DNA from 4 places in the Hymenobacter sp. UYP22 genome. Region 3 is predicted to be linked to each of the others. Evidence: riboswitches for the same ligand, from Rfam matches in the RefSeq annotation. Region 3 holds a riboswitch; each other region holds the start of a gene.
What was found. A riboswitch is a leader RNA that binds a small molecule or an ion and turns the genes downstream of it on or off. The one in region 3 is predicted to bind S-adenosylmethionine.

Region 1: another riboswitch for S-adenosylmethionine. It lies ahead of metH (methionine synthase); the one in region 3 lies ahead of ABIB60_RS04210 (O-acetylhomoserine aminocarboxypropyltransferase/cysteine synthase family protein).
Region 2: another riboswitch for S-adenosylmethionine. It lies ahead of ABIB60_RS02910 (amino acid permease); the one in region 3 lies ahead of ABIB60_RS04210 (O-acetylhomoserine aminocarboxypropyltransferase/cysteine synthase family protein).
Region 4: another riboswitch for S-adenosylmethionine. It lies ahead of ABIB60_RS09550 (SusC/RagA family TonB-linked outer membrane protein); the one in region 3 lies ahead of ABIB60_RS04210 (O-acetylhomoserine aminocarboxypropyltransferase/cysteine synthase family protein).

The regions. Positions count from the first base shown of each region.
Region 1 is NZ_JBEPPK010000002.1:518,491-524,413, reverse strand. It holds gene metF (methylenetetrahydrofolate reductase [NAD(P)H]) at 1-41, opposite strand, end outside; gene metH (methionine synthase) at 146-3,880, opposite strand; SAM riboswitch class I at 3,954-4,067, opposite strand; gene ABIB60_RS05665 (PA14 domain-containing protein) at 4,510-5,631, shown strand; gene ABIB60_RS05660 (SDR family oxidoreductase) at 5,737-5,923, shown strand, end outside.
Region 2 is NZ_JBEPPK010000001.1:673,376-679,298, reverse strand. It holds gene ABIB60_RS02925 (SMI1/KNR4 family protein) at 1-126, shown strand, start outside; gene ABIB60_RS02920 (EcsC family protein) at 123-860, shown strand; gene ABIB60_RS02915 (DUF4890 domain-containing protein) at 1,005-1,472, opposite strand; SAM riboswitch class I at 1,832-1,924, shown strand; gene ABIB60_RS02910 (amino acid permease) at 2,230-3,678, shown strand; gene ABIB60_RS02905 (CPBP family intramembrane glutamic endopeptidase) at 3,796-4,683, shown strand; gene ABIB60_RS02900 (TSUP family transporter) at 4,777-5,923, opposite strand, start outside.
Region 3 is NZ_JBEPPK010000002.1:173,726-179,648, reverse strand. It holds gene ABIB60_RS04210 (O-acetylhomoserine aminocarboxypropyltransferase/cysteine synthase family protein) at 1-1,292, opposite strand, end outside; SAM riboswitch class I at 1,675-1,788, opposite strand; gene ABIB60_RS04205 (LysM peptidoglycan-binding domain-containing protein) at 2,145-2,441, opposite strand; gene ABIB60_RS04200 (lipocalin family protein) at 2,669-3,088, shown strand; gene ABIB60_RS04195 (erythromycin esterase family protein) at 3,218-5,809, shown strand.
Region 4 is NZ_JBEPPK010000004.1:234,395-240,317, forward strand. It holds gene ABIB60_RS09540 (hypothetical protein) at 1-549, shown strand, start outside; gene ABIB60_RS09545 (DUF5694 domain-containing protein) at 563-1,417, opposite strand; SAM riboswitch class I at 1,985-2,076, shown strand; gene ABIB60_RS09550 (SusC/RagA family TonB-linked outer membrane protein) at 2,556-5,582, shown strand; gene ABIB60_RS09555 (RagB/SusD family nutrient uptake outer membrane protein) at 5,721-5,923, shown strand, end outside.

The DNA of each region.
Region 1 (5,923 bases), 340 kb from region 3:
GTTTTGCCGTTGGCCCGGGTCAGGTGTTCGGTTACTTTCATACTGCTGGCGCGAGTCTCCCAGGGCTGAAGCCCTGGGCTAGTCAGCGGGCTAGGATTGATGAGATTATTGGAGGGCGGAAATGCGCGCTGCGTAGCCCAGGGCTTCAGCCTTGGGATGTCGGGACAGGCACAGCCGCCGGCTCATAATTCAGGTTAGGCATCAGCCAGCGTTCCAGTTCCGGCAGGGGCATGTGCTTGCGCTCGGCTATGTCGGCTACCTGGTCTTGACCAATACGGCCAAGCCCGAAGTAGCGGGAGTCGGGGTGGGCGTAGTACAGGCCGCTCACTGAGGAGGCCGGGTACATGGCCAGGTTTTCGGTGAGGCGGATGCCGGTTTTGGTTTCCGCGTCGAGCAACTCAAACAAGGTGATTTTCTCGGTGTGGTCGGGGCAGCCGGGGTAGCCGGGAGCGGGCCGCACGCCCTTGTATTTCTCCTGAATGAGGTCTTCGTTAGACAGGTTTTCGGCCGGGTCATAGCCCCAGAACTCCTCCCGCACGCGCTGGTGCAGGCGCTCGGCAAAGGCTTCGGCGAGGCGGTCGGCCAGGGCCTTCATCATGATGCTGGAATAGTCATCGTGCTCGGCCTCAAACCGCTCCAGGTGTTTCTCGATGCCAATACCCGCCGTCACGGCAAAGCCCCCGATGTAGTCGGCCCGACCGGTTTCGCGCGGCGCCACAAAGTCAGAGAAAGCTAGGTTGGGCACGCCGGCCGCTTTTTCGCTTTGCTGGCGCAGGGTGAAAAACTCGGTTTGCACTTCCTGGCGGGTATCGTCCTTGAACACCTGCACCGTGTCGTAGCCGACGGTGTTGGCGGGCCAGAACCCCAGCACGGCGCGGGCCGTGAGCTGCTTCTCCTCAATGATGCGCTTGAGCATGGCTTGCGCGTCGTTGAAGAGTTGGGTGGCGGCCTCGCCCACATTCTCGTCGGTGAGGATGCGGGGGTAACGGCCTTTCAGCTCCCATGTCTGAAAGAACGGCGTCCAGTCAATGTATTCGGCTAGCTCGGCCAAGTCGTAGTCTTCCAGGGTTTTGGTGCCCAGGAAAGTCGGCTTCACGATGGGCGTGGTTTCCCAGTCGGCCTTGAAGCCATTTTCGCGGGCGGCTTCAATGGTGAGGTAGTTTTTCTCGCGCTGGCGGCCGGCGTAGTCTTCACGGAGCTGGCGGTACTCCTCACGCACGGTGCGGGCGTACTCGACATCGGCGGAACCCAGCAGCGCGGCGGCAACGCCCACCGAGCGGGAGGCATCATTCACGTGCACGATGGGGCCGCTGTAGTTGGGGGCAATCTTCACGGCGGCGTGCAGGCGCGAGGTAGTGGCACCGCCAATGAGCAGTGGGGTTTTGAGGCCGCGCTTCTCCATTTCCTGCGCTACGTACACCATTTCATCCAAGCTCGGCGTAATCAGGCCACTTAGCCCGATGACATCTACCTGCTGCTTCTGGGCTTCGTCGAGGATGGTTTCCAGCGGCACCATCACGCCCAGGTCCACAATGTCGAAGTTGTTGCAGGCCAGCACCACGCCCACGATGTTCTTGCCGATGTCGTGCACGTCGCCTTTCACGGTGGCCAGCAGGATTTTGCCGGCGGTTTGCCGGTCGCCGCTTTGCTTGTCGGCCAGCAGGTAGGGCTCCAGATAGGCTACGGCTTTCTTCATCACGCGGGCCGATTTCACCACTTGGGGCAGGAACATCTTGCCGGCGCCAAATAGGTCACCCACCACGTTCATACCGGCCATCAATGGGCCTTCAATCACCTCCAGCGGGCGGCCTACCAGCTGCCGCACCTCCTCGGTATCCTGGTCGATAAACTCAGTAAGACCTTTTATCAGAGCGTGTTGCAGGCGTTCCTTCACCGGCAAACTGCGCCAGGCGTCGGCCACCACTTCCACTTTGTCTTTCTGCTTCACCGTGTCGGCGAAGTCCACGAGGCGCTCGGTGGCATCGGGGCGGCGGTTAAGCAGCACGTCTTCCACCAGTTCCAGTAGGTCCTTGGGCACCTCGTCGTACACGGCCAGCTGGCTGGGGTTCACTATGCCCATATCCAGGCCGGCCCGAATGGCGTGGTACAGGAACGACGAGTGCATGGCCTCACGCACCACATCGTTGCCGCGGTACGAGAAGCTGATGTTGCTGACGCCGCCGCTGGTGAGGGCGCCGGGCAGATTCTGCTTGATCCAACGGACGGCTTCGATGAAGTCCAGCGCGTAGTTGCGGTGTTCCTCCATACCGGTGCCCACGGTCAGGATGTTGGGGTCGAAGATGATATCCTCGGCCGGAAACCCGACTTCGTTCACCAGAATGTCGTAGCTGCGCTGGCAGATTTCGATGCGCTTCTCGTAGGAGTCAGCCTGGCCGTTTTCGTCGAAGGCCATAACCACCACGGCCGCGCCGTATTGGCGCACGGTGCGGGCGCGCTGCTTGAACACTTCCTCGCCTTCCTTCAGCGAAATGGAGTTGACGATGCTCTTGCCCTGCACGCATTTCAGGCCGGCTTCTAGCACGCTCCACTTCGAGGAGTCAATCATAATCGGCACCCGCGAAATGTCGGGCTCCGAGGCAATGAGGTTCAGGAACGTGGTCATGGCCTGCTCGGAATCCAGCATGCCTTCGTCCATGTTCACGTCAATCACCTGAGCACCGCCTTCCACCTGGTCGCGGGCTACTTGCAGGGCTTGCTCGTAGGCACCGGTACGGATGAGGCGGGCGAAAGCGCGGCTACCGGTCACGTTGCACCGCTCACCCACGTTCACAAATAGGCTTTCCCCGGTGATGCCGAACGGCTCCAACCCGCTCAGGCGGGTGGCCTGGGGCACTTCCGGCAAGGGGCGCGGCTCGTACTTTTCGGCCAGCTTGGCTAGCTCGGCAATGTGCTGGGGCGTGGTCCCGCAACAGCCGCCCACCACCGTCACGAGCCGGTCGGAGAGGTAGCCTTCTACCACGCCCGCAAACTCCTGCGCCGACTCGTCGTAGCCGCCAAAAGCGTTGGGCAAACCGGCGTTGGGGTAAGCGGAAATGTGTACGTCGGCAATACGGCTCAACTCCTTGATGTACACCTTGAGCTGGTCGGCCCCGAGGGCGCAGTTCAACCCCACACTCAGCAGCGGCAGGTGGCGAATGGAATTCCAGAAAGCTTCTACCGTCTGCCCGCTCAGCGTGCGGCCCGAGGCATCCGTAATGGTACCGGAAATCATGACGGGCACCACCCGGCCACCTTCGTCGAAGAACTTCTGCACCGCGTACAGCGCGGCTTTGGCGTTGAGCGTGTCGAAGATGGTTTCGATGAGCAGCGCGTCGGAGCCGCCGTCAATCAGGCCGCGCACCTGCTCGTGGTAAGCGGTGGCCAGCTCGTCAAAGGTCACGGCGCGGAAGCCAGGGCGGTTGACGTCGGGCGAGAGGGAGGCCGTGCGGTTGGTGGGGCCAATGGCCCCGGCTACAAAGCGTGGCTTGGCCGGATTCTGAGCGGTAAACTCGTCGGCGGCTTCCTTGGCCAGCCGAGCTGACTCGTAGTTCAACTCATATACCACGTGTTCCAGCGCGTAGTCGGCTTGGGCAATGGTGGTGCCGCTGAACGTGTTGGTTTCCACCATGTCGGCCCCGGCGGCAAAGTACTCGGCGTGGATGCCCTTGATGATGTCGGGGCGGGTGAGGCTAAGCAGGTCGTTATTGCCGCGCAAGGGGTGCGAGTGGTCGGCGAAACGGGTGCCCCGGAAGTCCTCCTCGGTCAGCGGGTGGCGCTGAATCATGGTGCCCATGGCGCCGTCCAGCACCAGGACGCGCTGGCGCAGAATGTCGTAGAGGGGCGAGTCGGGGCGGGCGGAGGCGGTGAGAACGGTCGGCATATCGGCTCTTCTAAGGAAAATCAGCGGCGAAAAGTGCCTATCCAGAAAGAGCCGGGCGCGGAGGCCGGTTCCGTACTTATCTTCTTTCAAGGCCCGCAAAGGCCTTGAAAAGGGAGTTAGCACCTTGTTTTATTTCAGGTTGCTAAGACGTCATTGGGCCCAATCCCTCGGTCTTTCTGGATAAGTAACACAGCGAAGATACAGCGCAAGCCGCTAAAAACAACAAGCCCGGCCGTTGGCACGGCCGGGCTCTAAGCAAGGAGTAGTGAGGTAGCTAGTCCTTTTTGATGCAGTTGGGCACGGTTTTACCGTCTTTCTTCTTGGTACCGGCTTGCTCGTAGCCTTTCCAGCAGGGGTCTTTTTTGGCGGAGGTTTCTTTCTTGTCAGCCATGGGATGGGGTGGTTTGTTAGTTACGGGAGAGGTACCGGGGTGTACGCAGGAGTGGGCCGCCGAGTTGAACTGGGCAGGCGAGGGGGGGCGGCGTCTGCTGTCTTGGCCGGGCCCGGCCTATGCCCGGGCCGGCAGAGCAGGGCGTTTGGTGGAATGGGACAATGATGCGCTGAGTGCTTCGTTGAAATGAAAGGCAGTTTGCCTAGCTTGGGTCTTCCTTATCACTTCCGCTTTTATCATGCTACCACTATCCTATGCCGCCGGGGTTGCCGCCCTGCTCCTGGCACCGCTCCTCAGCCCCGCCCAGACCCTGACGCCGCGCGGCCTGACGGGCACGTATTACCGGGGACAGAATTTCGAGCGGGCCGTACTGACGCGCATTGACAACCAGCTGGATTTTGAGTGGCGCAAGCTGCCGCCCGCCCCGGGCGTGCCGGCCGAGCATTTCTCGGTGCGCTGGACGGGGTTTCTGGAAGCCCCCGTGACGGGCCAGTACGTGCTGCACCTGACCGTGGACGACGGCGTGCGGGTGTGGCTGGACAACCAGCTGCTGTTCGACTCCTGGCGCGACCAGTACTTTACCAAGGGACAGGCCCGCGTGCGGATGGAGGCCGGGAAGCGCTATGCGCTGCGGGTGGAGTATTATCAGAACGCGCTGGACTCCCGGCTGCTGCTGGCCTGGCAGCGGCCCGACGCGTCGATGGTGGATTTCTTCGGTAGCCAATCCAACGTTCAGCCCATTCCAACGCGCTACCTCTGGTCGGCGCGGCCAGTGCGGGTTAAACTCACCAACGCTGCTGATTCGGCGGCCTATCTGGTCGCCCGGCGGGGCCGTATCAAGTCTACGCCTGTAAAGGCGGCCCTGGTCATCGGGTACCGCCCGCGCCCCACGCCCGCACCGTTGCCAAAACCCACGCCCGTTCTGACTACCAAACCAACTCCCCGGCCCGTCGTGGCCAGCCGGCCGCGCCCGCCTAAGAATGACCGGCCGGCGCTGGCGGAGCTGGGCAACCTGGCCAAAGGCGCGGCCGTGGAACTACCCAACCTGTACTTCACCCAGAGCACCGCCGAGCTGCTGCCTTCGAGCCAGCCCATGCTCAACGAACTGGCCCAGACCCTGCGCCGTCAGCCCGCTCTGCGCCTGGAAGTGGCCGGCCATACCGATAACGTGGGCGAGGCCCACCTGAACCTGCGCCTCTCCCAGCAGCGGGCCCAAGTGGTACGTCGCTACTTGGTCCGGCAGGGTATCGATTCGGTGCGGCTGACGGCCGTGGGCTACGGGGGAACCCGGCCGGTGGCCGATAACCGCCAGCCAGAGCAGAGGCCTCGAAACCGTCGGGTGGAAGTAATAGTGCAGTAATAGCCTGAGCTGCCGCGTGTACGTACATCAATTTGGCCAAGGCTCAACAACCTCAGCAGTTTCGCGTAAGGCATAAGCTCAGCACTATTCCTTACCACTTCCGCTATGGCTGCAAAGAAAGCTGCGACTCCTAAACAAGACGCCACTCCCGCAAATCCTATTCCCGCCAAAGCCGCCAAAACGGCCGCTACGCCCGCCGCCAAACAGGCGTCCAAAGTTGCCGCCGAAGTGCCTGAGCCCGTGAAACGCCCCACGGCCAAGGACATGAAGCAGCACGCCCAAACGCTGCCCT
Region 2 (5,923 bases), on a different contig from region 3:
AGTTGTACTGTCGTTGAAATTGCCGCTGCGAACTGGTACAGGGTTGTGGCAGGTTCATTTAGTGAGTTTGTTGATCTATACGTAGCTGATGCCGACGAATTATATAATGCCATTCCTGAGTTATGAATCCCGCTGACCAAAAAGCCCTAGCCGAACTGCGCGCCTGGCAGCGCCGCATGCAGCAAAAGCCCACGCTCCTGAACCGCGTAACGCGGCGGGTGCAGGCGCGGCTGAATGCGCTGCTGCCGGAAAAAGTGCATGTGGCCATTACCGTGGCTATCCAGAAAATGGTGCAGGGCGTACTGTTTGGCTCCACGTATACCACCCAGCGGCCGGTGCCGGAGGGTACACTGGAGGAGCGGGAAGAGCGGGTACGGGCGCGCATCCGGGCATACCGAAACACGGCGGCCCTGGAAGGCGGCGTAACCGGGGCCGGCGGCTTTCTGTTGGGCCTCGCCGATTTTCCGCTGCTACTAGGCATCAAACTCAAACTGCTGTTTGACATTGCCGCCCTGTACGGCCACGATGTACGCAGCTTCCCCGAGCGGCTGTATCTGCTGCACATCTTCCAACTAGCCTTCAGCAGCCAGTACACCCGCCGCGAAACCTACCGGCAACTCGCCGATTGGCCCACCACGGAAGCCACCATGACGGCCGAATCATTTGACTGGCGCATCTTCCAGCAGGAGTACCGCGACTATATTGACCTGGCGAAACTGGCCCAACTGGTGCCGGTGATAGGGGCTGCCGTGGGCGCGGTGGCCAACTACCGCCTACTCGTGCAGCTCGGCGAAACGGCCATTATGTGTTACCGCCTGCGCTGGTTTGCCGAGCAGGGCCGTTTGCCGGATCAGGCGTAGAAACGTGGTCCTTCGTGGTTGCCGCTGGAACAACGGACCCAGGCAGCCTCCCTATGCTCCAACGCAGCATGGCTACGCCTCCTCACCAACAAACAGCCCCGACGGAAACCATCGGGGCTGCTGGGAGAGAGAAAGTAGGGGAGGCTAGCTTTTGCCTTGTTTCAGGCCCGGCTTCATGCCCTGGCGGTGCGCTTTGTGCTTCGCCATTTTATCGGCTTGGAGTTGGGTGTATTTGGCGTACTGGTCGGCACTCAGGATTTGCTTGAGCTGGGCTTCATACTGGGCTTTCTCCGCCTTCATGGCCTCGTGATGCTGCTTTCTGTCGGCGGGGGCGGCTGTGCCGGCCTGGGCTTTGTGCGCCTGCATCTGCTGGGCCCGGGAGAGGTGCAGCTGGCGCACCTGCTGGGTTTGGGTGGCCGAAAGTCCGAGCTTTTTGGTTAGGCTTTGGGCGGCGTGGTCGGCGCGCTGCTCAGGGGTTTTGGCAGTTTTGGTGCCCTGCATTTTTCCACCTTTCATGTGCTGGCCGTGGGCGGCTTTCACCGGAGTGGTTTGGGCCGAGGCCACAGCGGCCGACAAGGAGAAGGCGGTCAGAAGAACGAGGAGCTTTTTCATGAGGCTATGGTGAAGGAGTTGTAGTTGAGTGGAGAGGCCCGCCACCGTCCGGACTGGCAAGCGGGCTGCTGATGGAGCATTTGCAAGTCCGGTGCCAGTTTTGGTGCCAATAGGGTAAAACAGCCTCCCGTAAAAATTTAAATTTTTCGATTAAACCTCAGTCTGCGTCCTGCGTCGCGGGTTTTTAGACGGCTTTGGGTGTCATAAGATGACAGTCAGTAGGTAGGGTTTCCAGCCCATGCCTGACATAGCAGCTACTAGAGAAGTGGCTGCGCATGGAGGCCGTTTTTTGCTCTGTTTGCGGGGGCAGCAATCCGGCTTTACCTTTGCGGCATCAATTCTTTTTAGCCGAAGGATTGTTTTTATACAGAGGCGCTGAGAGACAGGCTCGATGACGCGTCGGCAACCACCCGCAAGCTGCGGAACGGTGCCAATTCCTGACCATATAAAAACAAGTTGCCGTGCGCTTTTTGCCCTGCTTACCAGCCCGTGTTGCCGTTTCTGCCGCCATTTTGTGCCCCTTGGGTACGGCCGCAGCCTGTTGTAGCCCGCGTTGTTGTAGCTAGCCCGTAGCCCAGAGCGTGTGCGCCGCCAGGTGCCCGCCCGCTATTCTCTGCTAGTACTGTGCCGGAGCCGGGCCTGGGGCTGGTTGCCTGACGCCCGTGGCCGCGCCGGTTTCAGCGTAGTGCGGCCCGCTTCATCTGCTTACTTCCCTCTTTTTTACGACCTGCCGGGCCGTAGTCCGGCGTACCTTTTTATGCTTAGAAAATCACTGGAACTGCTGCGGCAGGAGGCGGCCGAAACCGGCGCCGGAACGCTCAAACGAAGTCTGAACGGCTTCAACCTCATTGCCATTGGCATTGGGGTAATTATTGGAGCGGGCTTATTCTCACTTACTGGCATTGCGGCGGCCAACAACGCCGGCCCGGCCGTTACGCTTTCGTTCGTGGTGGCGGCGGTGGGCTGCGCCTTCTCGGCGCTGTGCTACGCCGAGTTTGCCTCCATGGTACCAGTAGCCGGTTCCGCCTACACCTACGCCTACGCTACCATGGGTGAGCTGTTTGCCTGGATTATTGGCTGGGATTTGGTGCTGGAGTACTCAGTAGGCGCGGCCACGGTGGCCATCAGCTGGTCGCAGTACCTGCTTAAGTTTCTCAGTAAGTACGGCATTAACCTGCCCCCGCAGCTGGTCATGTCGCCCTTTGAAACGGCCACGCTGGCCAATGGCAGTGAGGTGCACGGCTTCGTGAACGTGCCGGCCATGCTCATCGTGCTGGCCATCACCATGATTATCATTCGGGGTACCTCGGGCTCAGCCTGGTTTAATGCGCTGGTCGTTACGCTGAAGGTGGCCGTGGTGCTGGTGTTTATCGGCTTGGGCTGGCAGTACATCGACCCCACCAACTATCAGCCCTACATTCCGCAGAACACCGGCACCTTCGGGGAGTTTGGCTGGAGCGGGATTTTGCGCGGGGCCGGGGTGGTGTTTTTCGTGTTTATTGGCTTCGATATTGTGGCCACCATGGCGCAGGAAACCAAGAATCCGCAGCGCAACATGCCCATCGGTATCATTGGCTCCCTGCTAATTTGCACCGTGCTGTTCGTACTGTTCGGGCACGTAATGACTGGTTTGGCCAACTACACCGAGTTTAAAAACAGCGCCGCACCCGTGGCCATTGCCATCGAGAAAACGCCGTACGCCTGGTTGTCCTCGGCTGTCATTCTGGCTATCATCATCGGCTATACCTCCGTAATTCTGGTGGATTTGCTGGGTCAGAGCCGGGTGTTTTTCAGCATGGCCAAAGATGGGCTGCTGCCCCCGGTGTTCTCCCGCATTCATGAGCGTTTCCGCACGCCCCTGCAGTCGAACTTGCTGCTGGGCCTGTTTATTGCCCTGTTTGCGGGCTTCGTGCCTATTTCCGTGGTGGGTGAGATGACGAGCATTGGTACACTGCTGGCCTTCGTGATGGTGTGCGTGGGTATTCTGATTATGCGCAAGCGGGAGCCAGATGCTCCGCGCGGCTTCCGCACGCCCTGGGTGCCAGTGGTGCCCATTCTGGGTATTCTCACCTGCGTGGTAATGATGGTATCCTTGCCCTGGGAAACCTGGCTGCGGCTGGCGGTGTGGCTGGCCATCGGTCTGGCCATTTACTTCGGCTACGGTCGCAAGCACAGCAAGCTAGGTAATCCGGCAAAAGCTGAATAGGAAGAAAAGAAGCTAGCAGGTAAGCCTGTTGCCGCAGCCGGGACCGTAAGGTTTCGGCTGTTTGCGTTGCTGAGCTCCTTGCGCGTAGCTTTGGCTCTCATTCTATTCAGTTTTTCTGTGGAATCTATTGTTATCGAAGCGCCCGTGGCGGCGCCCAGCCCGCCGGCTACAGTGTATCCAACTATCAAGGAAAGCTGGGCATTTTTGGGGTGGTATCTGCTACTGTCGTTGCTGGTTGGGGTGCCCATTTTACTGGTCGGAGAGAAGCTGCTGGGTATGACCCGGCCCGTTACGCTGCTGCTCATGGGCGTTGGTACCAACGCTGGCTTGCTGGGGATTCTCTGGTGGAAACAGAAGGTGCGCTGGCCCGGTATCAACCTGCACGGCCACGTGCCCGGCTGGCTGCTGCTCGCCTTGCCGGTGCTGGTGGTATCAGCCGACATGGTGCTGACGCTGGTTCATTTTCTGCACCTGCCCAAGTTCTCCTCCGGCGAAGCTTACCGGGAACTGATGAAAGTGCCGGTCGTTGGGTTTCTTATGCTGTGCGTGGTGGCACCAGTATTGGAAGAACTGCTGCTGCGCGGAGTGGTATTGCAGGGGCTATTGCGCAACTTCCCCACCCGTCCTTGGATTGCCATCGGCCAGTCGGCCCTTGTTTTCGGGGTTATGCATATGAATCCGCCGCAAAGCCTAGCTACATTCTTTCTGGGGTTGCTGATGGGCTGGCTGTATTACCGCACCCGCTCCCTGTGGCTGTGCATGGGTGTGCACTTCCTTAACAATTTCTTCGCGTTTAATGCGCTGTTGTATCAGAAAGCAGGTAAATCCACCGACGAGGTAGCCGCCTTTGGTCACCCCTGGGCCTACACCGTGGTAGTGGTGCTGAGCGCACTGGTGTTGTGGAGCTTGCTATGGATGGTGCAGCGTGCCACCTCCCCGCCACCGGTCCATTCGCCGGTCGACGAGCTTCCGCAACCGGCCGAATTGCAACCGAACAGCATATAAATAGCCGGTGAAACTCTGCGCTAAGATGAGAACCGCCCCATCGGAACATTCCGGTGGGGCGGTTTGGCATTGAAGCACAAACGAATACAGGGGCTACATGAACACCTTGCGCAGGGCCCATAGGCTCCACACAATTACCATCAGGCCCACGCCCACAAACATCCAGCGCACGGGCAGGCGGCCGGCTAGGCGGGCGGCCAGGGGCGCGGCGGCCACGCCCCCGATAATCAGGCCCAGGATAATCTGCCAGTGCGAAATGCCCAGGGTGGCGAAGAACGTAACGGCGCTGGCAAACGTGACGAAAAACTCCGTGACGCTGACCGAGCCGATGACGTACTGCGGGGTGCGGCCCCCGGCAATAAGCGTGCTGGTAACCAGGGGGCCCCAACCGCCCCCGCCAAACGAGTCGAGGAAGCCCCCGGCCGCCGCCAGCAGCCCCAACTTCTGGTGCTTTTTACGCGGACCGGGCTTAGAAAAGGCCTTTGAGATGATGCGCACACCCAGCAGCAGCAAGTACGCCGCCAACAAGGGCTTTACGTAGCTGCCGTACTTTTCCCCAAACGTGGCCAGCAAATACGCCCCCGTAATAGCGCCCAGCACGCCCGGAATTAGCAGGACTTTGAACAGGCGCTTGTTTACATTGCCGAAGCGGTAGTGGTGGTAGCCCGAGGCCCCGCTGGCAAACATTTCGGCGGTGTGGATGCTGGCACTCACGGCGGCCGGCGCAATGTTAAGGCTCATCAGGCTGATGGCCGTAATTACGCCGTAACCCATGCCCAGCAGCCCGTCAATCAGTTGGGCCCCAAACCCAATAGCCACGAACAGCCAGAAGGTTTCGGCGTGGGTGGCCGCCGTCCACACTTGGCTCCAGGTGAAGTAGTAGCTCAGAATGTTGAATACCAGCATGGCCGCAAATGCTAGCAAGGAGGCCGTGGCAATACGCCGCCACCGCAGCGCCGCCGGCGACTCATAGGCCGGCCCGCCAGTCAGCTCGGCCGTCACGGCATTCAGCGACTTCACTTTATGGGCGAAGTCGCCGCCCACCTTCTCCCGGATACTGGCCATACGCTGGAGCACATCGTGCAACTCATCGGGCAGGGCATGGGTGAGCATTTCGCGCAGGCGCTTGGCAATGGTGGGCGACTTGCCGTTGGTACTGATGGCAATTTTTAGGTCGCCCTTCTGCACAATGGAGCCCAGGTAAAAGTCGCAGGCGGCGGGCGTATCGGCTACGTTGCAG
Region 3 (5,923 bases):
TCAAATGCCTGCTGCAAATCGGCCCGGATATCCTCAAAATGCTCAATGCCCACCGATAGGCGCAACAACGTGGGCGACACGCCGGCCGCGCGTTGCTCCTGCTCCGAAAGCTGCTGGTGGGTAGTAGCCGAGGGCTGAATGATGAGCGTTTTGGCGTCGCCTACGTTGGCCAGGTGGCTGACCAGCTTCAGGTTATCAATGAACTGGGTGGCAGTTTCCTTGGAGCCTTTGATGGCAAAAGTGAGTACCCCACCGTAGCCGCGCTTCAGGTATTTCTGGGCCAGGATGTGGTAGGGGCTGCTTTTCAGACCAGGGTAGTTCACGGCTTCCACCTGCGGATGCTGCTCCAGCCAGTTGGCCACGCGCAGGGCGTTTTCCACGGTGCGCTCCACCCGCAGACTCAACGTTTCCAGGCCTTGGAGCAGCAGGAAGGAGTTGAACGGGCTCTGCGAGGGGCCAAAGTCGCGCAGCCCCTCTACCCGGGCCCGGATGATAAAGGCGATGTTGCCAAACGGGCCGTTTTTGCCGAATACGTCGTTGAAAATCAGCCCGTGGTACCCATCAGATGGCTCCGTGAACTGCGGGAACTTGCCGTTGCCGAAGTCGTAGGTGCCTCCATCCACAATTACGCCACCCACACTGGTGCCGTGGCCGCCAATCCACTTCGTGGCCGATTCCACCACAATGTTGGCCCCGTGTTCCAAAGGACGGAACAGGTAACCGCCGGCCCCAAACGTATTGTCCACAATAAGCGGCAAATCGTGCTTGCGGGCAATGGCGGCAATAGCCTCGAAATCAGGAATGCTGAAGCTGGGGTTACCGATGGTTTCCAGGTAAATAGCCTTGGTCTTCTCATCAATCAGGGCCTCAAACTTGGCGGGCTGGTCGCCATCGGCAAAACGGACTTCAACGCCTAAACGCTTGAAGGCCACTTTAAACTGGTTGTAAGTGCCGCCGTACAGGTGCGTGGTGCTCACAAAGTTGTCGCCGGCCTGCAAAATGTTGTTGAGGGCAATAAACTGCGCTGCCTGCCCCGAGGATACCGCCAGGGCTGCCACACCACCTTCCAACGCCGCCACCCGCTGCTCGAACACGTCGGTAGTCGGGTTCATCAGGCGAGTATAAATATTGCCAAACTCCTTCAGGGCAAACAGGTTAGCGCCGTGCTCAGCATTCCTGAACACGTAGCTGGTAGTCTGGTGAATGGGTACGGCGCGGGAACCGGTTACGGGGTCAGGCTGCTGGCCGGCGTGGAGTTGGAGGGTCTCGAAATGGAAGTTCTGCGTGGACATGGCAGGGCTGAGTTTGAAGACGTTGGGGGTAGGAAGAGAACCTGAAAGGCAGAGCCGCCGCGAGGGGAATAAGGCCGCGTTGTTCATGCCAAATTGTTGACGATGAAGTTGGTAACGCGTGGGTTGCCTGCCGGATGCCTAGTAGCAGGCACCTTCGGCTCGGGCCGAAGCTAGGCTGGGAGGGAAGAGGGCTGCGGGGCCGGGCTTGCGGCTAGCAACAGCAACAACACGCGCTGCTACAGCAGCGCATTCGCATTCGGCCGGTAGCGGCTGAGGCAGCCGGGGCAACGCAAAAAACCCACGACGAAACAGCAGGCGCAATGGCGGCTGAGGCGGTAGGGGCTGAAAAGGCGAAAGCGAGGGTGTTTTCCATGGTACTCCTGAGTTATATGCCCCGCCGCCGGATGGCTGGTCGGGCAGGAATTGGCACCTTTCGCGCGGTCGAAGGTTGCCAGTGGGTCAGGGAGCCTGTTCTCTCGCCACTTCTGTATAAATCCTATGAGAACTTCCCCGCCGCGAGCGGAGGAGTACCGAGTTGGTAGTGCAAAGGTATAAACGCAGATTTGATATCTGCAAGCATTATTGGGGAAAATGCTGAAATTATTTTTTCTGGCTAATGTCGTTTTATAAACGGATGAGATTATGCGTAAAACATTGTTAATAAGCGGGTAATATAGATAAAAGAGAAGGTAGATATGCCGGGCGAAGTTAATCAGTGACTAAGTTGATCTGTATAAGCCAATAGCTCCAGTGAACAGCCAGGCTGAGTTATTGCGAGTAGCAAGGGGGCTGGCGCACAAAAAAAGCCGCTCTTATAAGAGCGGCTTTCTTGCATATTTTAAAGAATTAACCTTAGCTGGAAGCTTTGGGCAGGGTAAGCACCTGGCCTACTTCAATCTTGTCAGGGTCGGAGCCAATGATGCCTTTATTGGCCTCATAAATCTGGTGCCACTTGGTGCCGTCGCCGTAGTGGTTGCGGGCAATTTTCGAAAGGGAATCACCGCTTACTACGGTATAGGTTTCGCCTTCGGTAGCGGCGGGCTGGTTGGCGTTGCCGAAAAAGTCGGTAGCACCACCGGCGGCAGGTTTGGCGGCTGGCTCAACAGGTTTCTTTTCGCCGTCGTTCGAGAGAAAATCAAACAGTCCCATAGGAGTAGAATCGTTAAGAGTGGGAGGGGAAGCACCGACGTTCGGCCGGGTTGGCAGTCAGTCAGATGCTTCTTACGCCGTGGCAGACATTAGGTTGTAGCTGCACTATGTTCCGCTGGAGCAGGCATCCGCCGGGCAAACATCTTGCGGCGGGGTTCCGTACTAGACGCATTATCGGCCGTTGCGCCGTTGAGTTTGCCACATCCTTCACCCTATTCACTCTCCCCATGAAAACCCTGACCTCTCCCTTCCGCCTCCTGGCCAGCCTGCTGGTGTTGTTGGTTCTCTTCACGGCTGCATCCTGCGGCAGCAAAGAGGGCAAAGTAGAAGGTGTAAATATGCTGTACGGTGCCCAAAGCAAAGTATGGAAAACCGACAAGGAGCTGAGCTCCACCGGCGACAAAGTAAAGCAGACTGATGCGCAGGAAGACGAGCGTATCACCTTCTTCGCCAACGGCCAGTACAACATGACCTCCGCCGCTGGTGCCGTAAACGGTAAGTACGATTTCGACCAAGCTGGTAAAAAAATCACCATGACTCCCGACGGCGCTGCCCAAAGCAACACGTTTGATGTAGTTACCCTCACCGATGACAAGCTGACGCTCAAAGCTCCTACCGGTGCTGAGCTGAAACTCGAAAAAGAATAACCCCGCTGCTAGGTTTGTATAGCAGTCCAAAAAACTCAAAAAAGCCCTTCTGCCCAGTGCAGAAGGGCTTTTTTGATGCATTTTACCGGAAGTATGTAGCTTGCTGATCAACTACATACTATTGTTCCTATGTTTTCTATCCGAATGCTGGCCCTGAGTGGCTTGCTAAGTATGCTTGCCGGGCCGCTACTGGCCCAAAATGCGCCCGGTACTACGGCGGCCGTTGCGCCAATCAAAACCTACCCGGTGCGCACCATCAACCCAACGGACGCTGACTTAAGTGACCTGGAGTTTTTACGGCAGGAAATTGGTCCGGCGCGGGTAGTCATGCTGGGCGAGCCCACCCATGGCGTGGGTACGGCTACCGAGGCCAAAGTCCGGTTGATCCGGTTTCTGGCGGAGCGCATGGGCTTTACCACCGTGGCGTTTGAAAGCAGCCTATATCCGTTAGATCAGGCCGAGCGGGCAATTCAGGCGGGCGCTCCGGTTCCGGCCGCCATTGCCGCTTCCGTGTACCCGGTCTGGACGGAAACCCAGGAGTTTCAGGCGCTGCTGCCGCTGCTGGGCAAGGGCAAGCTGCACGTAGCCGGCTTCGACTCGCAGGTGGGCTGGGGGCACGATGATATGCTGGACGACCTGGAAACCTTTCTGAGACCCGAAAAAGGTAGCTCCGATATTGCCTACGACTACCTGGATGAGTGCATCAGCACAATGGGAGAGCACAACATCTTTCCTCCTTCGCACCAGCTGGTTTTCTTCAAGATGCAGCTTGGCAAGGCGCGAAAAATCCTGGATAAAGTAGCCGCTGGCCCGGACGCTAAACGCCGGGAGCGGGCTGGTTTCTGGTTGCAACAGTTGCGGAGTATACAGGCCCTGGCCCAGGACTACGCCTCCAACGACCCTGGTGCCAAAGATTCGGCCACGTTTAAGGCCGCCGACAGCAACGCCCGCGACGCCCAAATGGCCGATAACCTGCTGTGGTACCTGCGCAACCATCCCCAGGAAAAGGTGATTTGCTGGGGCGCCATCGGGCACCTGTCCAATACCACGGCCGGACTGGATCAGGAAGAGTTAAAAGGATTTCGCCCGATGGGCCAAGCCGTGAAGGCCGCGCTGGGAACGGATGCGGTGTATGTGTTCAGTACAGTAGCCGGTAGTGGTAAGCATGGGTTTGGGTACTGGGGTAAACATCAATCCGTCCCGGCTCCGGCTCTCGGGACACTGGAGGCCGAACTGCTGGCTCAAGGTCAGGAGTACAGCTTTGTGAGCCTGAAGCACGACGCGCCGGGCCGCCGGCTAACCACTTATGCGTTTGAATTTCTGCCGATTTCCGGCCCCTGGAGTGAGGCAATTGATGGGCTCCTCTATCTGAAAACGATAGCCCCGCCCCAGCCTGTGCTGCCGACGGCTGCCGCCCCGCCCAGCCAGGCTGTAGGCGCTGCGGCTCCGCCCGCCGTGCTAAGCCGGCAACGGGCCAATGTGCGCCCAATAGCCGGTAAAACCAGTGCTGCGCTTACGCTCACTGGCACAGTGCTCGACCGCAAAACCGGCCAGCCAGTTCCCTTCGCCACGGTGGCCCTACCCGCCCGCAGTGCCGGCACCGTTACGGACGCGCAAGGCCGGTTCCGGCTGGAGGCCCGGCTGGGGGAGCAAGTGCAGGTGAGCAGCATCGGTTACGAACCGGCTACCCTAGCGGCGCAGCACGCTACGGCCCTACATGTGCGCTTGGTTCCGGCGGCCTTTGCCCTGGCCGATGTACGCGTGAGTGCCCAGTCGCAGGACCCAAAGCGCATCATGAAGAATGTTATCAAGGCCATTGAAACCAACTACGAGCGGCAGGACTATGCCCAGGAGCTGTACGTGCACCGCCGCATTATGGGGTTCGATACGCTGCGTCATGAGCTGGAATACACCGGCCGGCAATGGACGCCTGCGGGCTACCAACATTGGGCGGGCGGCTTTTTGATGCTGGAAAAGCGGCCGGTGATACAGGTACAGGAAAAACGTGAGGCAACGACGAAGGCTGACGGCCACGCGTACAGTGAGCCAGGCTACGGCTTTTCCGGGGGCTTTGACCCGGTGCGCGTTTCGCCGCTGTTTAAATCGGCCACTCTAAGCCGCTTCCGAGTGCAACTGGATAGCATAGAACAACGGGGCGAAGAAGCATACTACGTACTCAGTTTTGCGGCCAAGAAGGCCAGCCACCGAGCTACCGGGATGGGTTTTATTCAGGGTTACTCGGGCAAAATATACGTGCGTCAGCAGGACTACGCTGTGGTGCGCTATGAAAGCCTTTGGCAGCACGACACGGCGGAAGTAAACGCCATAGCGCACAAATACTACGGCACTAGAAGCAACATCCGTCACTTTTTCAATGCGGTGTACCAAGACCACCGAACCACGCACGTGGTAACGTATCAGCAGACTGGCACCGGCCGCTACTATGCCAGTGCCAGCGTAGCGCAGGCTTTGGAGGTTGGGCACATGCTAAGTGGCCGCGGCCGGCATTTTTACAACCAGAAAACCTGCGACGTGTATTACGCGCCGCCAGTAGTCGTGTCGGCGGCTGAAGTGCCCGACCCTAATGCCCAGCCCGAGCTACGCGGGGACAGTACGGGTATTTGGCAGGTTGGCAAAGTTTCAAACCGCCCGGATTTCTGGCAAACTTACCAGCGCCCCGTGCCGGTTGAGGCTGCTCCGACCCTGAAGACCACCAAATAAAACGTGTCATTCCGAGCAAAGCGAGGAATCTGGGCTAAGCTGTGTGGACAGTAAGCAAGGCTAAACAACGCCACGTCATGCAGAGCATTCTGCGAATCGAGCAGAGACGAAGCA
Region 4 (5,923 bases), on a different contig from region 3:
ATAATGGCAGCTTGGTATGAAGCGCCTAATCAGCCATTATCAAACGCGCTGTTGCAGCAGTTGCAGCAGGAAGCAGCTAGCATTCCGCAGCCTACTCTGCCCTCGCCAGCCTTACCTGATTTTTATAATCTCTTTCCGGCCGGTTATCATTTTCTGGTAGCGGAGGCACTATTCCTTACTCAGCAGTTTGCCGCTCTGACTGATTGGATAGCCACAACGTGGGCGGCATTTCCAACGGTAGCTGCCCTACAACAGAATGTATACGCCGAGCTACTGCGGGCTTTTGAGGCGGTAGCTCATTTGCGTACCGGCCAAACAACTACCAGACCAGAAGGCCTGCAAGCCCTATTTACCCTAGACACGCACACTTGGCTACTTGATTACTATCAAGTGTATCTGTGGCTAACTGGGTTGCATTTCACTACAGACAGTGCGGAGGTATCCCGGCTGCAGATTTCAGTTCAGGAATTTGCCTCACGCCACCGCATGCCTTTCTTTCAACAGGTGGCAAAGAATATACTCACCTGCTCTGATGGCCGACGCCAATAGCACAACCATTGGCTTACTTCTTCAGGTACTTCCGCGACTCCATCACCCGAAACTCCGGGTCACTGGCGAAGATGCTTTGCAGGGAGCCGATGTGCGCGGCCCCGAACAGCGCCAGCACCCGCTGCGGGCGGCTCTGCAAGGCCTGCGTGACGATGTTGGAGTAGATTTTATAGTCCCGGTTTTTGAACACCGAAATCAACTCCGCCCCAATGTAGCGGGGGTTTACGAAGGCCGTATCCACGGCCGCATCGGGGTTGGTGAAGCGGCTGTTCATTACCCGGGCGGGCGTCACGTAGCGCAGCCGGTACACCAGGTTGTACAGCTCCGGCTGGTTGATGGCGGCCAGGTACCGGTACAGGGGCAAGCTCCCATCTTCCAGCGCGGCCCTTTTGGCGCCGGCTACTTTGCTCAGCTCCGCGCCAGCCTGCTGGTATACCTCAATATTCTGGCCGGTGCGCAAAATACCCTGCGATGTACCGCCCGGGGCATTGGCGCAGTAAATTTTGGGCAGTTGCAGCTGCTTGCCCAACCGGAACGCCACCTGGTAAATCTCACTGCGGCCGCCGGGCAGGGTGGCCAGGTCCAGCTTACCCTGGCGGTACAGGGCGTAGAGGCTGTCGAGGCGGGGCTGCTCCTCGGGCAGGGCTTCTACCACCAGCATATCGGGTTGGTAGTTGGCAATGGCGGCCGTGAAGCGGCTGATATTCTGCTGGCCTTGGGGCGTCAGCACATCGGTGGTGGGCTTATCGGCTTTGTAAATCTGGTTCAGATGGTCGCAGCCCACAACCATAACCTCGGTGGTGGGCTTCTGGGCCAAGCTGGCGTAAGAAAAAGCGGCAAACAGGATGGAAAGACAGGTTTTCTTCATGAATGGCAAGTAGATAATCGGCTAGGCTATGTGAACAGTCGCGCCGAAGGAACGTCATGCAGAGCGCAGCGAAGCATCTCGTGTGCGGAAGTCTGCTTACCCTCGCAACATCAGCACGCGAGATGCTTCGCTGCGCTCTGCATGACGTGCTATGTAAAACATTTCGTCGACTGTCCACACGCTCTAGAAGCGCGAGTTACAATCAATGGTCGGATAATCAGCTGCTGGCCCGCGGGCCGGTGCGTATGTCAGCAACTGGCTTGAGCCCGCCGGGTACAAGCCAGTTGCTGGCAGCTGCTGGCCCAGAGGACGCCTGCTGCTTGCCAAAACGTTGCCCGACGGCTCTTAAAGCAGAATAATTTCATTGAAAAACTGCGGCAATCAGACCCACAAAGCAGGTATTTATAACACCTAAATAGCGCTTAAAATAAGCAAAAAGGAATATTTTGAGCACGAACGCCCAGGTGGAACTGTTGCCCTAATAGCCGGCGCTGAAACAAAAATTTGGTTTTTCGAAAAGCGCGCCAGTACATTTGCAACATCAATTCTTTACCCCACAAAGGATTGTTTTTATACAGAGGCGCGGAGAGACAGGCTCGATGAACCGCCGACAACCCCCGGAACATCCGGAACGGTGCCAAGTCCTGACCATATAAAAACAACAACGCCGTGAAGTCCTTCACCAGCACCCCCAGCAGTACCCGTACCCGCGCATCCGTACAGCATGGATGTTGTGGCCTGATGCGTGGCGCCGTCTGTATGCGGATGGTGGGCATGGGCTGCTAAGGCATAGGGTTACCCTTTCTTGCTTTTTGCTTGCCGGTAGAGCGGAGCGGTAGCGCGCCACTGTTCTACGCCGTACCCGGGCCCACCATGCCCGCGGGGTTTTTCTGTGCGCCGACTGCTTCGGCCTCTGGAATAGCCTGATCCTCCCTACTTCCTTTCTCCGCAAACTGCTAGTTCCACCGGCCCCTTGCCGGCCTACTGGCCCCCGGCTGTGCACAAGCTGGGTGTAGGAGCGGAAGTTTTACCCCAGGGTTTTTGCCCTCTTTGGTATTCACCTCCCAACGCGCCCGCGCAGCCCCCGAGTAGGCTGCTGTTACGGCTGCGCATGCTCATCCCTTGCTTTTTCTGCAGTATGAAATCCTCTACCCTTCTGGCGGTGCCAGCAGTGGTGGCAGGCCTGGCCCCGGCGAGTTTCGCCCAGACGGCCGCCTCCTCCATAACCGGCACCATCGTAGATGCCACGGACCGCAGCCCCTTGCCGGGCGTTACGGTGGTGGTCCAAGGCACCACCGTAGGCGCCTCTACCGGCCCCGATGGCACTTTTTCGCTGACCCTACCGCCTGGTAGCAGCACCCTAACAGTTAGCGCCATTGGCTACGAAAGCCAGACCGTGGATGCTTCCGCCGGCCCGGTGCGTGTGGCCCTGAAAGCCGACGTGAAGCAACTATCGGAGGTGGTGGTGACGGGCTACAGCGAGCAAAACCGCAAGACCCTGACCAGCGCTATCAGCTCGGTGAAGGGTGATGCGCTGAAGGACATTCCGGCGGCCAGCCCCGACCAGCTGTTGCAGGGCAAAGCGCCCGGCGTGCAGGTATCGGCCAACTCGGGGGTGCCGGGCGGCGGGGTGTTCATCCGCATCCGGGGCAGCAACTCCGTGAATGCCAGCAACGACCCCCTGTACGTGGTGGACGGGGTGTTCATCAACAACACCAACCTGATTGCCACCGGCCTGGGCAACCAGGTATCCAGCAACCCGCTGGCCGACATCAACCCCCAGGATATCGAGAGCATCGAAATCCTGAAGGACGCCAACGCCACGGCCATCTATGGGTCGCGCGGGGCCAATGGGGTGGTGCTCATCCAGACCAAGCGCGGCAAGGCCGGCGACAAAACCCGCATCACCTTCAACACCTACCACGGCTGGTCGAAGGCGCCCAAACAGTACGAGCTGGTGAACGGCCCGGAGCTGGCTCAGCTGGAAAACGAGCGGTTTCTGAACGACGGCGGCAACCCCGCCCAGCTGCCCTACCGCCCAGTGGCCGCCGGGGGGCGCGGCCTACCCGAGGAGCAGCAAACCTACGACCGGCTTTCTGATGTGTTCCGCACGGCCCAGACCCAGAGCTACGAGCTGTCGGCGGCCGGGGGCTCGGCTAAAACGCAGTTCTACATCGGAGGCGGCTATTTCCGGCAGGAAAGCATTGCCAAGCCTACCAACTTCGACCGGTTTAGCCTGCGCGTGAACCTGGATAACTCCGTGACCGATAGGCTGCGCATTGGAACCAGTACGGCCCTCACGCGCACCCACCGCAACGTGAGCAGCAACGACAACAACCCGGTGGGCGTCATCAACTCGGCCCTATTTCCGCGCACCAACCTGCCAATTTACAACCCCGACGGCACTTACGCCAAGTACGGCTCCTTCGATAATCACCAGGCCCTGATTGACAATCTGAACAACGATGCGGTGGGCTCCCGCGTCATCTCAAATGTGTATGGGCAGTACCAATTCGGCAAGCACCTGACCCTGCGCAGCAGTTGGAGCATCGACTTCAACGACATGTACGAGAACAACTTCAACAACACGCTCATCCTGGCCGGGCAGCCCCGGGGCACGGCTACTTCCTTCCTATCCCGCGACATCACTCTGCTCAACGAGCAGACTTTGAACTACTCGGTGGATTTCGGCGAGGACCATTCGTTGCAGGCCCTGGTGGGCAATACCATCCAGAAAAACACCTTCCAGCGCACCAGCCTCTCGGGCCAGCAGTTCCCCAGCAATGATTTGACCAGCATTGCCTCGGCCGCTACCCAAACGGGTTCCTCGTCCCGCTCCCAGGCCGGGCTGTTATCCTTCTTCGGCAAAGCTACCTACAGCTTTAAGCAGCGCTATACCGCCGATGTGAGCTTGCGGGCCGACGCATCCTCCCGCTTCGGGGCCGACAACCGCTGGGGCTACTTCCCGGCCGTGGGCCTGGGCTGGCGCCTGAGCGAGGAAGAGTTTATCCGGAACCTGAACGTGTTTCAGGAGCTGAAGCTGCGCGGCAGCTTGGGCAAAACGGGCAACCAGGCCGGCATCAGCGACTTTGCCGCCCGCGGGCTGGTGCAGGGCGGGGCCAACTACCTCGATTTGCCCGGTACCGCCCCCCTTCAGCTGGCCAACCCCAATTTGAGCTGGGAAAGCACCCGGCAGTGGAACGTAGGCCTGGATGCAGCTGTGCTGCAAAACCGCCTGCTGCTGGAGCTGAATTACTACGACAAGTACACCTCGGGTCTGCTGCTGAACGTGCCGGTGCCGCGCAAAACGGGTTTTGCCTCAGTGGTGGAAAACTACGGGGCCGTGAGCAACAAGGGCTTCGAGGTGCAGCTAACGGCCAACTGGCTGCCCCGCACCTCGGCCGTGCAGTGGAGCACTACCGCCAACGTGGCCCGCAATGTGAACCGCATCGAGAAGCTGGCCGCGCCCATTACCTCCGGCTCCCGCGACATATTCCGGCTCGAAGAGGGAGCTCCGCTCTATTCCTTCTGGCTTTATCACCAAACCGGCGTGAACCCCGAAACCGGCGACGCCCAGTACAAGGACGTGAATGGCGACGGGCAGATTTCGGTGGCCGACCGCCAGCTGGTGGGCAACGCCTGGCCCAACTATTTCGGGGGCGTAACCAACTCGGTGAGCTACAAAGGCCTGGATTTTGGCTTCACCCTGAACTTCGAGCAAGGCGCGAAAATCATGAACATGAACCGCTTCTTCCTGGTGCACGGTGGCACGCAGAGCAACATCGGCTACCTGCGCGAACAGCTGGACCGTTGGCAGAAGCCCGGCGACATCACCAACATTCCGCGCCTGACTACCAACCCGGCCTCCAACAACTACGGCGGCGTGGTGCAGAACCTGAGCGACCGGTACCTGGAGGATGGCTCCTTTCTGCGCCTACGCACCATTTCGCTGGGCTACACGGTGCCCCAGCAGGTAGTAGGCCGGGCCCGCCTCAACTCCCTGCGCGTGTACGTGCAGGCCGCCAACCTCTTCACCATCACGCCCTACTCCGGCCTGGACCCCGAGGTGAACTCCCAGAGCGGGGTGAGCAACACCAAAAACTTCGACTGGGCCACCGTGCCCCAGCCCCGCACCTTCCAGGTGGGCCTCACGGTGGGCTTATAACCAAGATATAAGCCCGTCATGCTGAGCGCAGCCGAAGCATCTCTACCGCTTCGTCCACACGATTGAGTTAGCCAGCGGCAGAGATGCTTCGGCTGCGCTCAGCATGACAGTACACCCTGTTTTCAGAATCCGACTTCGATGAAATCTTCGCTATACCACTTGCTGTTTGCCGCCGTGCTGGGTGCTTTTACCCTGAGCATTTCGGCTTGCAACGACCTGCTGGACCCCACGCCGGTGCAGCAGCTCCCCGACGACCAGGCCATTACCGATGCCAGCAGTGCCCGCTCCGCCACCATCGGCGTGTATGACCGGGTGCAGGCCTACTATCAGCTCAACTGGCC